DNA from 2 places in the Klebsiella sp. GFKo11 genome. Region 1 is predicted to be linked to the other one. Evidence: predicted binding sites of a transcription regulator. Region 1 holds the regulator's gene; the other holds the start of a gene.

Evidence for each region. Region 1 encodes ArgR, which controls arginine synthesis, uptake and breakdown. Its sites were predicted from a motif close to ANTGAATAAAAATACANT; they were not measured.
Region 2: argA (amino-acid N-acetyltransferase) is a predicted target of ArgR. The motif match lies at 5,859-5,876, and genes of this name have one in related genera.

What each region holds. Positions count from the first base shown of each region.
Region 1 is NZ_CM151369.1:617,318-625,088, reverse strand. It holds gene zapG (Z-ring associated protein ZapG) at 1-191, shown strand, start outside; gene degQ (serine endoprotease DegQ) at 364-1,731, shown strand; gene degS (outer membrane-stress sensor serine endopeptidase DegS) at 1,818-2,879, shown strand; gene mdh (malate dehydrogenase) at 2,961-3,899, opposite strand; gene argR (transcriptional regulator ArgR) at 4,313-4,783, shown strand; gene yhcN (peroxide/acid stress response protein YhcN) at 5,138-5,401, shown strand; gene yhcN-B (DUF1471 family stress response protein YhcN-B) at 5,507-5,773, shown strand; gene aaeB (p-hydroxybenzoic acid efflux pump subunit AaeB) at 5,922-7,771, opposite strand, start outside.
Region 2 is NZ_CM151369.1:1,171,733-1,179,503, reverse strand. It holds gene pduT (propanediol utilization microcompartment protein PduT) at 1-263, shown strand, start outside; gene pduU (propanediol utilization microcompartment protein PduU) at 263-613, shown strand; gene pduV (propanediol utilization protein PduV) at 618-1,070, shown strand; gene AC07P6_RS05625 (acetate/propionate family kinase) at 1,055-2,269, shown strand; gene AC07P6_RS05620 (L-threonine kinase) at 2,363-3,229, shown strand; gene cobD (threonine-phosphate decarboxylase CobD) at 3,332-4,411, opposite strand; gene amiC (N-acetylmuramoyl-L-alanine amidase AmiC) at 4,428-5,681, opposite strand; gene argA (amino-acid N-acetyltransferase) at 5,909-7,240, shown strand; gene AC07P6_RS05600 (hypothetical protein) at 7,423-7,743, shown strand.

The DNA of each region.
Region 1 (7,771 bases):
ACCGCCAGCTGTATCAGCATATGGCGAAAAGCTCCAGCAACCTGCTGCCAGCGAGCATGGCGGACGCCAATCCGTTCCGTAATCGTCTGGAAGAGTCGGAAGCCGGTAACGATCAGGCTCCGGTCCAGATGCCGCGCGACTACTCTGAAGGCGCATCCGGCCTGCTGCGCGGTGGCGCGAAGCGCGACTAATCCTCCAGCGGCAGTAAAAATATTGTCCGGGCGCCCCCTCAGCGCCCGTCTCTATCTCTCATCCCGGCTACAATTTAAACATTGACCACATTGTTACCTGGTCGAAAATTCAATAACATCAGGCCATTCGGGACGTTTCCCATACACCTCAGATTACGAGAGCCAGCATCTAATGAAGAAACAGACTTTGCTGTTGAGTGCGTTAGCGTTAAGCATTGGGTTGTCGTTGTCCGCCTTACCTCCGGCTGCAGCGTCATTACCAACACAGGTACCGGGCCAGGGCGCATTGCCAAGCCTTGCCCCGATGCTGGAAAAAGTGTTGCCAGCGGTGGTGAGCGTACAGGTTGAGGGTACGGCTTCTCCGGCACAGAATATGCCGGAAGAGCTGAAGAAGTATTTTGGCGACAATGCCCCACAAGAGCAGGCGCAGCCGTTTGAAGGTCTGGGTTCTGGCGTCATCATCGATGCAGCGAAAGGCTATGTGTTGACCAATAATCACGTCATCAACCAGGCGCAGAAAATTAGCGTCCAGCTCAACGATGGTCGTGAGTTCGATGCCAAACTGATCGGTAGCGATGAGCAAAGCGACATCGCCCTGCTGCAATTACAAAAGCCCAGCAATCTGACGCAAATCGCTATCGCCGATTCCGATAAACTTCGGGTGGGTGATTTCGCCGTCGCCGTCGGTAACCCCTTCGGCCTCGGGCAGACTGCCACTTCCGGGATTATTTCAGCTCTGGGCCGCAGCGGCCTGAACCTGGAAGGGCTGGAAAACTTTATCCAGACCGATGCGTCCATCAACCGCGGCAACTCCGGCGGCGCGCTGCTGAACCTGAACGGCGAGTTGATTGGTATTAATACCGCTATTCTGGCACCAGGCGGCGGCAGCGTCGGTATTGGTTTCGCCATCCCCAGCAATATGGCACAAACCCTCGCTCAGCAGCTTATTCAATTTGGCGAAATCAAACGCGGCCTGCTGGGTATTAAAGGCATGGAAATGAGCGCGGATATCGCCAAAGCGATGAATCTTGATGTTCAACGCGGTGCCTTCGTCAGTGAGGTTCTACCGAACTCGGGGTCCGCCAAAGCTGGGGTCAAATCTGGCGACGTTATCGTTAGCTTGAATGGCAAATCGCTTAACAGCTTTGCCGAACTCCGTTCGCGTATTGCCACCACCGAACCGGGGACCAAAGTGAAGCTAGGGTTACTGCGCGATGGTAAGCCCGTCGAAGTCGAGGTCACGCTGGATAAGAGCACCTCTTCTACCGCCAGCGCTGAACTTATCATTCCTGCCTTGCAGGGAGCGTCGTTAAGCGATGGGCAGATGAAAGATGGGACCAAAGGCGTCACCATTGATAACGTGGATAAAGGAAGCCCTGCCGCGCAAGCGGGTCTGCATAAAGACGACATTATTATCGGCCTCAACCGCGAGCGAGTACACTCCATCGCTGAACTGCGGAAAGTTCTGGAAAGCAAACCGGCGGTTATTGCGCTGAACGTCATTCGCGGCAACGAAAGTATCTATCTGCTACTGCGCTAAGCCTCTTTCCGGACATCGCGCGCAGTGCGATGTCCGGACAAGTCGTGTTATGCTGCGCCTGTCCATCCATCAACGATATCGGCATCATGTCTGGAAAGCTTTTACGTTCGATACTCATCGGCCTGATCGTCGGGGGTCTGCTGCTGGCCATTATGCCTTCGCTGCGCCAATGGCAGCTTTCGCCGACCACGCAATACGATAGCGCGGATGAATCCCCCGCCAGCTATAATCCTGCTGTGCGCCGCGCCGCGCCTGCAGTGGTGAACGTGTATAACCGCGCCCTTAACAACACCAGCCAAAATCAGCTGACTCTCGGCTCCGGCGTGATAATGGATCAACGTGGCTACATTCTGACGAATAAACACGTTATCAACGATGCGGATCAGATAATCGTCGCGTTGCAGGATGGTCGGGTTTTTGAAGCGCTGCTGGTTGGCTCAGATACCCTCACCGATCTGGCGGTATTAAAAATCAACGCCAGTAGCGGCCTGCCGGTCATCCCGATTAACCCAAAACGCGTGCCGCATATCGGTGACGTGGTGCTGGCGATTGGTAACCCTTATAACCTCGGGCAAACCATTACCCAGGGGATTATCAGCGCCACCGGTCGTATCGGCCTGAACCCGACCGGACGCCAGAACTTCCTGCAAACCGATGCCTCAATCAACCACGGTAACTCCGGTGGCGCTCTGGTGAACTCCCTGGGCGAACTTATGGGTATCAACACCCTGTCATTTGATAAAAGTAACGATGGCGAAACGCCTGAAGGGATCGGTTTTGCTATTCCTTTCCAATTGGCAACTAAGATCATGGATAAGCTAATTCGCGATGGTCGCGTCATTCGCGGCTACATTGGCATCAGCGGTCGCGAAATTGCGCCTTTACATGCTCAGGGCGGAGGCGGTATCGATCAGCTTCAGGGGATCGTGGTGAATGATGTTGCGCCGGAAGGCCCAGCCGCCCAGGCCGGGATCCGCGCCAACGACGTGATTATTTCGGTTAACGATAAACCTGCAGTGTCAGCTCTGGAAACGATGGATCAGGTGGCAGAGATTCGCCCGGGTTCGGAAATTCCGGTGGTGATTATGCGTGACGATAAGAAAATCACCCTGCATATCGCCGTACAGGAATATCCAGCGACCAATTAACAGGCTCCCCGAATGGGGAGCATTGTTTTCTATAGACAAAAAAGCCGGAACAGAGGTTCCGGCGTATCTTTTCGTGAAATGTTATTTATTCACAAAATCCTCACCGAGGGCGATATCTTTCTTCAGCGTATCCAGCATCCCTTCCAGAGCCTGTTGCTCGAACGCGCTGAGTTTGCCAATCGACTGGCGCTCTTCTACACCATTTTTACCCAACAGCAGCGGCTGTGAGAAGAAGCGGGCATATTGACCATCGCCTTCAACATAAGCGCATTCGACAACCCCTTTCTCACCTTGCATTGCGCGAACCAAAGAGAGGCCGAATCGTGCTGCTGCCTGGCCCATCGACAGCGTCGCTGAACCACCACCGGCTTTTGCTTCAACAACTTCGGTCCCGGCATTTTGAATGCGCTTAGTCAAATCAGCCACTTCCTGTTCGCTAAAGCTCACGCCAGGAATTTGTGATAATAAAGGAAGAATGGTCACGCCAGAGTGGCCGCCAATAACCGGCACTTCAACGTCTGATGAAGATTTGTCTTTCAGCTCAGCGACAAACGTATTTGAACGGATAATATCCAGCGTCGTGACGCCAAACAGCTTGTTCTTATCGTAAACGCCAGCTTTTTTCAGCACCTCGGCCGCAATCGCCACCGTCGTATTCACCGGGTTGGTAATAATCCCAACGCAGGCTTGCGGGCAGGTTTTGGCGATCTGTTGCACCAGATTTTTCACAATCCCGGCGTTAACGTTAAATAAATCGGAGCGATCCATGCCGGGCTTACGCGCGACACCTGCGGATATCAGCACCACATCAGCACCTTCCAGTGCCGGGGTTGCGTCTTCACCGGAAAAACCTTTGATTTTTACATCGGTAGGGATATGGCTAAGATCAACCGCCACGCCCGGGGTTACCGGAGCAATGTCGTACAACGAGAGTTCTGAACCTGAAGGCAGTTGGGTCTTAAGTAGTAGGGCAAGCGCCTGGCCAATTCCACCAGCGGCGCCGAGGACTGCAACTTTCATCCTAAACTCCTTATTATGGTTAAAATAGTCTTTCGTTACTCCGTCGCCTGGACCTTAATTCACAAGATGAACAATTACAATAATTATGGCTGAAGAATGCGTGGTCGTGCGCAGCGATGCAACAGCTTCGCATTTTCCTCCCTGAGACTGACCATCCAGCAAAGCGTAGTACCGGATCGACTGTTGGTTACAATACACCCAGCGCATTGGGCAGAACAACATCATTTAATAACATTTCATTTACTTTTGTAGCAATTTGCGTGCCGTGACACAGGCATGTTCCTTATTAGGGTTATTTGCTAAAATATGCCCCCTTCATAACATTATTTACGCTTCTCCCCTGCGGATTATTTGCATAAAAATGCATGGTTATGCATAATGATGTTGTTTTTACCACCATAATTGGGTGACTTATGCGAAGTTCGGCGAAACAAGAAGAACTGGTTAAAGCGTTTAAGGCGCTGCTTAAAGAAGAAAAATTCAGCTCTCAAGGTGAAATCGTACAGGCGCTACAAGAGGAGGGCTTCGATAATATCAATCAATCGAAAGTCTCGCGTATGCTCACGAAATTTGGCGCAGTGCGTACGCGTAACGCCAAAATGGAGATGGTGTACTGCCTGCCTGCCGAGCTTGGCGTCCCGACAACCTCCAGCCCGCTGAAAAATCTGGTGCTGGATATCGACTATAACGATTCGGTTGTTGTCATCCATACCAGCCCTGGCGCAGCACAGCTGATTGCCAGACTGCTGGACTCTTTAGGCAAGGCTGAAGGTATTCTTGGCAGCATTGCAGGTGACGATACTATTTTTACCACCCCAGCCAGAGGTTTTAGCGTTAAAGATTTGCATGACGCCATTCTCGTCCTGTTTGAACAAGAACTCTAAGCTTCTTCCCTCTGGTTAACTCCAGAGGGTTCCCTCTCAAAAAATCAGCATTTATTTAACATTTAGTGTGTTTTTCCACTTCTATACATTCCTTTACCTAATGAATCCCCCTGAAGCGCACAAAAGATCAAATCATCATATCCATATGATTTTATTAACTATAAAAGTTAGCCATGACCAAAGACTGACATTTCTAATTCTTATACGTTATAAAGAAGACATTTCTTTGTAATTATTTACAAGAACAACAATTAGCACGGTATTAATATTTTCAGTGATTAGTGTATACTTGATTTTGTGATGAGGGTCACGAAACAAAGACCCCCAATAAAAAGATTCGACGAGGTCAACATCATGAAAATCAAAACCGCTGTAGCCGCATTGAGCATGCTTTCCGTTCTGTCTTTCGGCGCTTTTGCCGCTGATTCTATTAACAGCGAGCAAGCTCAAGGCCGTCAGGCAATCGGCACCATTTCCGTCGGCGCGGTAAGTGCTTCCCCGATGGATATGCACGAAATGCTGAATAAGAAAGCTCAAGAAGAAGGCGCTTCCTCCTATCGCATCATTGAAGCGCGTACTGGTGACCACTGGCATGCAACTGCAGAACTTTATAAATAAGATTTAACAATTGTCGGTCATTAGCTGAAATACAGAATATCCCTCAGCGGCCTGAGTGCATTGAAACCTCCCGCCGCTGCAAACAATATGATTGGAGTAAAGATTATGAAAAGCGCAATTATCATCGCATCCCTGGGCCTGGCTTCCGTACTCTCTTTTGGCGCGAACGCTGCCGTCAATCAAGTTAACGCTGAGCAGGCACAAAATCTGCAATCTATGGGTACCGTTTCCGTTTCTCAAGTAGGTAGCGCCCCAATGGATATGCGTCAGGAGCTGGCGGCTAAAGCCGAGAAAGAAGGCGCCAGCAGCTACCGTATTATTGAAGCTCGTACTGGTGACAGCTGGCATGCTACGGCTGAGCTGTACAAATAAACCCTCGTCGTCTCATCTGACGACTTGCCCCCGCCTGTTGGGGGCTTTTTTTTGTCTCTGTCGTGCGTTAAAACGCGAGTTCCCTTCCAGCCCTTCTTCCGCTTCATCAAATGCTAAAGCATCTACGCAGCTTATCGCCGGGTGGCGTTTAGCTATTGATCAGTACATGCTGGTATTTATGCAGCATCTCCACCAGTCTGCGCACGGGTTCCGTCACCTGCGGTGATGCTTCCCAGTGCTGTAGCTTTTCCTGATAGATATTGAGTTCATCTAACAGTCTGGCGAAATAATATCGACGTTTATCATCGCTACCGGCAGAAATAACACGATCGGCTGTACGCCGTAGCTGCCGATGAAACGCAGACAGGTCGTCATTTATCGGTACAGGTGCATCACGCAGACGTTGATGGGCAATAATCAAGGTCAGCGCCAGACGAAAACGCGCGATATCACCAGGGAACTTATTCAGCAGTAAAAAAAGTTGGCGATACAGCGCCGGCAGATGGTTCTCCTTGCGTCGCGCCGTATTGGTCGTCAGCGACGAAACCGCTGCCGATACAAACTGGTTTAATAGCACGCGTCCGGTACGTGCCTGTGAATTATCGCGGACCAGCAAGATCACCATCAGCGCGAGGAAACACCCCACGATCTGCCCTAAAGCGCTATCAAGGAACTGGCTAAACTCAAACTTCATCGGGTTATCGAGCACCAGAATATTGATTGTACTGGCCAGCGCCCCCAGCGAGCCCAGTCGCCGCTTTTGCACCTCAATGCCGATAAAGAACGCCATCACGGCAAGGCTAATACACAACAGCAGCATGCTTTGCTGCGTCGCGGGCATAATCACGAGGAAAAACAGCGCACCCAGCGGTAAAGCTGCCAACGTGCCGTAGAGGAAATCGATAGCCACCATCCGGGGATTAGGCAAACGCATCGCCAGCGCGGTGACCACCGCAATCATGACCATCGCCCCACTACCTGAAGTCCAGCCAGTCCACAGCCAGAACAGCGTCCCGAGAATACAGGAGATAGATGTACGCCAGAAGTTAACCATCGCATGATGGCGCTCGGCAGATTCAGCCTTAACCACCACTTCGCCCTGAAGAACTTCATTTTCAATGCGGCTGATTTTGGTATTGCTGACCACTCCGCGCTTCAATAACAGATAGCGCGTCGCGGCTCCCACCCAACTGTAAATCGTCACCGGGGTATTATGCTCCCCCTTCCAGGTCAGAAAGCGGCGCATCCGTTTTAGTTGCCGGTGAACGTCCTGCACGGTTTCAACTGGTTCAGCAAACAGTTCACGATAGTCATCGGTGACCATTTCAGGGCGCGTATTCTGAATCAGGTAGGTTTCGCAGGCCTGGGTAATCAGGGTCAGAGAAAGAGTATTGATCGCCTTCAGGCGCTGATTCACTTTTGCCCAGCGCGAGGACTCCATAATCAGGTTCCCGCGCATACCTTCCAGCGCGTTAGTACGGCGTACCATCGCGCTCCAGGCTTTATCGACTTCTTCTTTATCGCCATGCGCCACGCAAAGCTGCATCAGGCGATATTGATCAATCAGCAGATTATCCAGCTCAAGATCGATCTCTTTTTTAATCGAACGCGGTGAAAACAGCAGGTCGGCTACGATAGCGCTGACGATACCAACAACAATCTCACTGCATCGTTCGACGGCAAACTGCGGTGCCAGCATCGGCTCTGCGTGAATGGTAATGATGATGATAAGTGCGGTATAGCCCGCCAGTCCCCAGGCATAGGAGTTCTCGACACGCACCAGTGATGAGATCCAGGTACAAAAGCCCGCCCATAGGCAGCAGACTAACATCATCAGCAACGGAGCGCGGATCATCACAATGATGATCGCCAGCGCGGCGATACAACCAATAAAGGTGCCAACAATACGCAGCATCCCGCGATAGCGAATCGCACCAGAATAGGGTTCTCCCCCGGCAGCAAAAGCCGGACCAGCGGCGACAATAGCCGCAGTGAGCA
Region 2 (7,771 bases), 550 kb from region 1:
GCATCGTCGAAACCTGGAGCGTAGCGGCCTGCATCAGCGCCGCGGACCGGGCGGTGAAAGCCTCAAACGTCACCCTGGTAAGAGTGCATATGGCCTTCGGCATCGGCGGTAAGTGCTACATGGTGGTGGCGGGCGACGTTTCTGACGTCAATAACGCCGTGACGGTTGCCAGCGAAAGCGCGGGCGAAAAAGGGCTGCTGGTTTACCGTTCGGTGATCCCGCGCCCGCATGAAGCCATGTGGCGACAGATGGTGGAGGGATAATGGAAAGACAACCGACAACGGATCGCATGATTCAGGAATACGTGCCGGGGAAACAGGTCACCCTCGCGCACCTGATTGCCAATCCAGGCAAAGATCTCTTCAAGAAACTGGGCCTGCCGGATGCGGTTTCCGCCATTGGCATCCTTACCATCACGCCAAGCGAAGCGTCGATTATCGCCTGCGATATCGCCACCAAATCCGGCGCGGTGGAGATTGGTTTTCTCGATCGCTTTACCGGCGCTGTGGTGTTGACCGGCGATGTTTCCGCCGTCGAATATGCCCTCAAGCAGGTGACGCGCACGCTGGGCGAAATGATGCAGTTCACCACCTGTTCGATCACCCGGACGTAAGCCAATGAAGCGTTTGATGTTTATCGGCCCCAGCCAGTGCGGAAAAACTTCGCTGACCCAAAGCCTGCGCGGCGAAGCGCTCCATTATAAGAAAACTCAGGCCATTGAATGGTCGCCGATGGCCATCGACACGCCGGGCGAATATCTGGAGAACCGCTGCCTATATAGCGCCCTACTGACCAGCGCCTGCGAGGCCGACGTCATCGCGCTGGTGCTGAATGCCGACGCCCAGTGGTCGCCCTTTTCTCCGGGTTTTACCGCACCGATGAACCGACCGACGATTGGCCTGGTCACCAAGGCCGATCTGGCCGACCCGCAGCGTATTTCGCTGGTTGCGGAGTGGCTTACGCAGGCTGGCGCAGAGCAGATTTTTATTACCAGCGCGTTGAATAACTCGGGTCTCGACGCCGTGCTGGATTTTCTGAATTCGAAGGAACCTTTATGTCTTACAAAATAATGGCCATTAACGCCGGCAGCTCATCATTAAAATTCCAGCTGCTGGAAATGCCGCAGGGCGAGACGCTCTGTCAGGGACTGATTGAACGTATCGGCATGGCCAACGCTCAGGTAACGATAAAAACCCCTGCGCAAAAATGGCAGGAGTCGGCGCCGATCGCCGATCATCGCGAGGCTGTCACCCTGCTGCTGGAAAAGCTTCTTGGCTACCAGATTATTCAGAGCCTGCAGGATATCGACGGCGTCGGTCACCGCGTGGCGCACGGCGGGGAACGTTTTAAAGATTCGACACCGGTCACCGATGAAACCTTAGCGGAAATTGAGCGTCTGGCTGAACTGGCCCCGCTGCATAACCCGGTTAATGCGTTGGGGATCAAAGTGTTCCGCCAACTGCTGCCTGATACGCCGTCGGTCGCGGTATTTGATACCGCTTTTCACCAGACGCTGGACGAGCGCGCGTTTATTTATCCGCTGCCCTGGCGCTACTACAGCGAGTTGGGCATTCGTCGCTATGGATTCCACGGCACCAGCCATAAGTACGTCAGCGCGACGCTGGCAGAAAAGCTGGGCGTGCCGCTGAGTGCGCTGCGCGTAGTGTGCTGCCATCTTGGTAACGGTAGCAGCGTTTGCGCCATCAAAGGCGGGCGTTCCGTGAACACTTCGATGGGCTTTACGCCGCAGTCCGGCGTGATGATGGGCACCCGCAGCGGCGATATCGACCCGTCGATTTTACCGTGGCTGGCGCTGCATGAGGGCAAAACGCCGGAGCAGCTCAACCTGTTGTTAAACAATGAATCGGGCCTGCTTGGCGTCTCCGGCGTCTCGCACGATTATCGCGATGTCGAACAGGCAGCGGATGGCGGCAATCAGCGAGCAGCCCTGGCGCTGACGCTGTTTGCCGAGCGCATTCGCGCCACCATCGGCAGCTATATCATGCAGATGGGCGGCCTGGACGCACTGATCTTTACCGGCGGCATCGGCGAAAACTCGGCCCGCGCCAGAAGTGCTATCTGCCACAACCTGAATTTTCTCGGGCTGTCGGTCGATGAAGAGAAAAACCAGCATAACGCCACCTTTATTCAGAGCGAAAACGCGGTCGTCAAAGTGGCAGTCATTAATACTAATGAAGAGTTGATGATTGCCCGCGACGTTATGCGTCTCGCGCTTCCCGAAGCGCAGACGTTAACCGTTTCAGCCTGAGTTCGCCGCCCGGCAAGTTGCGGTGAATCATGGAAATAGCGGGATCGGCATGACACTATGCGCCCTGGCAATCTGAGCAAAGGGTAGAAAAACGTGGCTGTTGCGCAATGCCCCGCCTCCTGTGGCGAACTCATCCAGGGCTGGATCCTCGGCAGCGAGAAGCTGGTCTCCTGCCCCGTTGACTGGTACAGCACCGTCGAGGTGGACTACGGTTCACCTCGCACGGATGAGCGTCCGCTTTCACGGGCAATGGTCGACAGGCTACTGAACTACTGGCGCTATCCAGCTGACCTCAGCAAAGAGATTCGTATCGACATTTGCTCCACCATTCCGGTCGCCAAAGGCATGGCCAGCAGCACTGCGGATATCGCCGCAACGGCGGTAGCTACCGCGCATCATCTCGGCCACCCGCTGGATGAAACCACCCTCGCCCAACTGTGCGTTTCTCTGGAACCGACCGACAGCACCCTGTTTCGCCAACTCACGTTGTTCGATCACAACACCGCCGAAACGCAAATAGCCTGCCATTCTCAGCCTCAGCTTGATCTGCTGGTACTTGAAAGCCCCGCCACGCTGCTGACCACTGATTATCACCGCCTTCCCAGACTTGAAAAGCTGCACGCTCATTCTGCCGCCCTGCAACTGGCTTGGGAGAAAATCCAGCAGGCCTGTCAGACGGATGACCCCCGTTGCATGGGAGAAGCGGCAACGCTCAGCGCCATCGCCAGCCAGCACCTGCTGCCTAAACCGGGGTTTGATACGCTGCTGGAGCTGGTAGAGGAGTGTGATTTATACGGCCTGAACGTGGCGCACAGCGGTAGCGTTGTTGGCCTGATGCTCGACCGTGAACGTCACGATATTGAGTATTTGCAGCGGCGGCTGGTGGAAACACGGCTCAGCGAATACTGGCCCGAGCAGCACCTGCTGCGCATGGTGCAGGGCGGCGTCGAATTGCGCTAGCGCCGGCAATCATATTTCCCGGAGGCGGCGCTCGACGCGCCTTGTCCGGGCTACCGGCCCGCAGACGACTGTAAACTCGTAGCCCGCAGACGCCAGGAACATCTACCCGGTAAATACCTGCCTGAAAGCCGTTAGCAACTGGGTGTTTTCCTGCTGGCTGCGGATCGCGACGCGGAAGTAGCGCCCGTCCAGTCCCGGATAATTGGTACAACTGCGGATCAGGATATGCTGTTGCAGCATGGCATATTGCAGGTCAAGGTCCGGCACGTCGCAACGCAAAAACAAATAGTTAGCCCGGCCAGGATAAACCGTCAGGCCGGGAATGTGGCGCAGTTGATGGTAAAAACGCTGCCCCTCTTCCTCCAGCCACAGCCAGGTTTTCTGCTGATAGTCGCTATCCTGAAGAATGATTTCACCCGCCAGCGCAGCAAAGGCGTTAATTGACCACGGCATCTGTCGCTCGCGCATTCGCGCCACCGCCCGTTCATCACCATTGACCAGATACCCCAGGCGCAGGCCGGGGATGGCATAAAACTTGGTGAGCGAACGCAATACCCATACGTGTGGATTATCGCGCAAAAGCGGAATAAATCCCCGCTCATCGGGAATAAAATCGATAAACGCTTCATCAAGAATCAGCGCGATTCCCAACGATTGACAACGCTGCGCAATTAATTCGAGCAGACGACGTTCGGGTAGCAGTCCGGTCGGATTATTTGGTGTACAGAGGAATAAGCAGTCCAGATCCGGCGTCAGGGCATCAAGGATAGCGCCAGTCAGCTGCCAACCATCCTCTTCATGCAGAAGAAACTCCCGCACCGCGCAGTCGACCGATTGCAGCGCCCGGCGATACTCGGCAAAACCCGGCGTGACGATCATCGCCTGACGCGGCTTCAAACCCTGAACGAGGGTGAAGATCGCTTCCGTTTCGCCATTTCCAGCGAGGATCCACGAAGCGGGAACCTGGTGATGTTCCGCCAGCGCGAGGTGCAGTTGCTGATACTCAACGTCCGGATAGCGTTCAGCGCAGGCCATATTATCGATGATGGCGCGCTTTACACTTTCCGGCATCCCCAGTGGATTAATATTGGCGCTAAAATCCAGCAGTTGTTCCGCAGAGATTCCCAATAGCGCGGCGGCCTCGCGGATATTTCCGCCGTGCGCGCTCTTCAATAGAGCCATTTACATTCCCGTTGCGTTACCCTCGCCTTGCCAGCGTCGCGCCGTCAGCGAAGTAGGCTTTAATCCCTGCCAGAATCGACTCTGCAACCTGCTGCTGGAATTTCGCCGTTTTCAATTTACGCTCTTCTTCGACGTTACTGATAAACGCGGTTTCCACCAGAATCGATGGAATATCCGGCGCTTTCAGCACCGCGAAGCCCGCCTGCTCAACGCGATTCTTGTGCAGGTTATTAATATTGCCCATCTTTTCCAACACCGCCTTGCCAAACTTCAGGCTATCGGCGATGGTCAGCGACTGCACCATGTCGAACATGGTGTGATCGACGTAGCGATCGCCGCTTTTGCTTACGCCGCCAATCAGATCCGAGGCGTTCTGGGTCTGGGCCAGAAACTTCGCCGCGGTACTGGTGGCCCCCTTGGTCGACAGCGCAAAGACCGAAGAGCCGCTGGGCTGCCGGCTGGTAAATGCATCGGCGTGAATAGAGACAAACAGGTCGGCACGCTGCTTCTGCGCCTTGGCAACGCGCACCTTCAGCGGGATAAAGACATCCTCGTTGCGGGTCATATAGACCTTCATATTGCCCTCTTTCTCGATCAGCGCGCGCAGCCGTCGGGCAATTTGTAGCACCACGTCTTTTTCGCGAGTGCGATATTTCCCCACCGCGCCAGAATCTTCACCACCGTGGCCGGGGTCGAGCATAATCACGATCGGCCGATCGCGCCCGGCTTTACCCGGTTTCGGCCCGCTTTCCGCAGGGGGAACCTGACGCTGAAGATCGCCTTTATTGTAATCCTCAAGCAGCGCCAGCAGCGGATCCTGCACATCGGTGGCATTGGAGGGGTAGAGATCCATCACCAGACGCTCTTTAAAACCTGCAACCGGGGCCAGCGCAAAGAGCTGAGGTTTCACGTTCTGTTTCAGCTCAAAGACCATACGCACGGTTTGCGGATCGTACTGACCCACGCGAGCGGACTGAATATAAGGATCGTCGCCGCGAATCTGCCCGCCCATTCCTTTTAACACCGAGTTGAGGTTAACGCCTTCCAGATCCACGACCAGTCGTTCAGGATTACTGAGCGCAAACTGCCGATACTTCAGAATATGATTGGACTCCACGGTGACGCGGGTGTAGGTCGATGATGGCCAGACTCGCACGGCAACAACCTGCGCCGCGGCAGCCAACCCAACCGGACTCACACTCATTAACCACATGGCGCCCGCCCCTTGTAAAAAACGGCGGCGGCTTAATTCTGACTTGTATCCCGACATGCCACTCCCAAGCAGTAAGAAATCATTGGTATTTAAAACAAACAGATTGACCAGAAACTTTAACGAAAGGCGTATAACCTGTCATCTATAAAAGGGTAAACAATCTTTGACACCCTGATTTAGCTCACACTGCTTTCTCAGCTCAGCAACAAATTGGCGCTTGCGTTTACCGGCAAAACAGAATAAAAATACACTAATTACGAATAATCATGCATTGAGGTTGTGTCATGGTGAAGGAACGTCGCACCGAACTGGTAGAGGGATTCCGCCATTCTGTCCCCTATATTAATGCCCATCGGGGTAAAACGTTTGTCATCATGCTGGGCGGAGAAGCCATCGAGCATGATAATTTTTCTAGTATAGTCAACGACATTGGCCTTCTTCACAGCCTGGGTATTCGCCTGGTGGTGGTTTATGGTGCACGCCCGCAGATTGACGCCAACCTGGCAGAACATCGTCACGAGCCGGTTTATCACAAACAGACCCGAGTGACTGACGCCAAAACGCTTGAGCTGGTTAAGCAAGCGGCGGGCATGCTGCAGCTGGAAATTACCGCTCGCCTGTCGATGAGCCTGAACAACACGCCGTTGCAGGGTGCCCATATCAACGTGGTCAGCGGCAACTTCCTGATCGCGCAGCCGTTAGGGGTAGATGACGGCGTGGATTATTGCCACAGCGGACGCATTCGGCGCATTGATGAAGAAGCCATTCACCGCCAGTTGGATAACGGCGCGATTGTGTTGATGGGCCCGGTTGCGGTGTCGGTCACTGGCGAAAGCTTTAACCTCACTTCCGAAGAGATTGCCACTCAGCTGGCGATTAAGCTGAAAGCCGAAAAAATGATCGGCTTCTGCTCGTCGCAAGGGGTCTACGACCAGAATGGTGATATCGTTCCCGAACTGTTCCCCAACGAAGCTCAGGCGCGGGTTGAGGAGCTGGAAGCAGACGAAGATTATAATTCCGGCACGGTGCGCTTCCTGCGCGGGGCAGTAAAAGCCTGCCGTAGCGGCGTGCGTCGCTGTCACCTGATCAGCTATCAGGAAGACGGCACGCTGTTGCAGGAACTGTTCTCACGCGACGGTATCGGTACCCAGATTGTGATGGAGAGCGCCGAACAGATCCGTCGCGCCACCATCAATGATATCGGCGGGATCCTTGAACTGATTAGCCCACTGGAGCAACAGGGCATCCTGGTGCGGCGTTCGCGCGAACAGCTGGAGATGGAAATCGATAAATTCACCATTATTCAGCGTGATAACACCACGATTGCCTGCGCCGCGCTCTATCCGTTCCCGGAAGAGAAAATCGGTGAAATGGCCTGCGTGGCGGTGCATCCGGATTACCGTAGCTCATCGCGCGGAGAAGTTCTGCTCGAGCGCATTGCCGCTCAGGCGAGGCAAATGGGCCTGAGTAAGCTGTTCGTGCTGACGACCCGAAGCATTCACTGGTTCCAGGAGCGCGGCTTTACCCCAGTAGACGTCGACCTGCTGCCGGAGAGCAAGAAAGAGATGTACAACTATCAGCGCCGTTCAAAAGTGCTGATGGCGGACTTGAGTTAATGTCCTTCCCCGGTTCACGGTGTAAAACAGCCTCCGCACCAGATTTATAGCTCCACCGCCGGGAATATTCCCGGCGGCAATACGATGCGCCAAGCCTTGCTTCCGGCATATCTGATAAATAATTACACAGCGTTAATCTAAATGTATAATTTAGCCTGACTACAAAGGAAAGCAGGCTATTTATGGATAATTCTGGCAACTGGTTTACCCGCAATATCAGCATTATTGTTATCGTGCTCTCTTTATATCCCTGGCTGCTGCTATTAATTGCAAGCCTGAATGGCGCAAGTAAAGCAAGCTGGTTACTGAGAGCAGGTGCCGGGATAGCTATTTATGCCTTCGCGCTGTCTGTCATTAATCTGATTATTTCAATCATTTTTATTGTCTTTACTCATATAGTTACCCCCTCAGCAGCAAAAAACTCCGCAGGGCGTTTCTTTGCTATCAACTCCATTTCTGCCGTCTGGGTATTGTTACTTTCACTTCTTGTTTCACAGGGGTAACGACATAGCTATGGTTTATCCTGTCTAT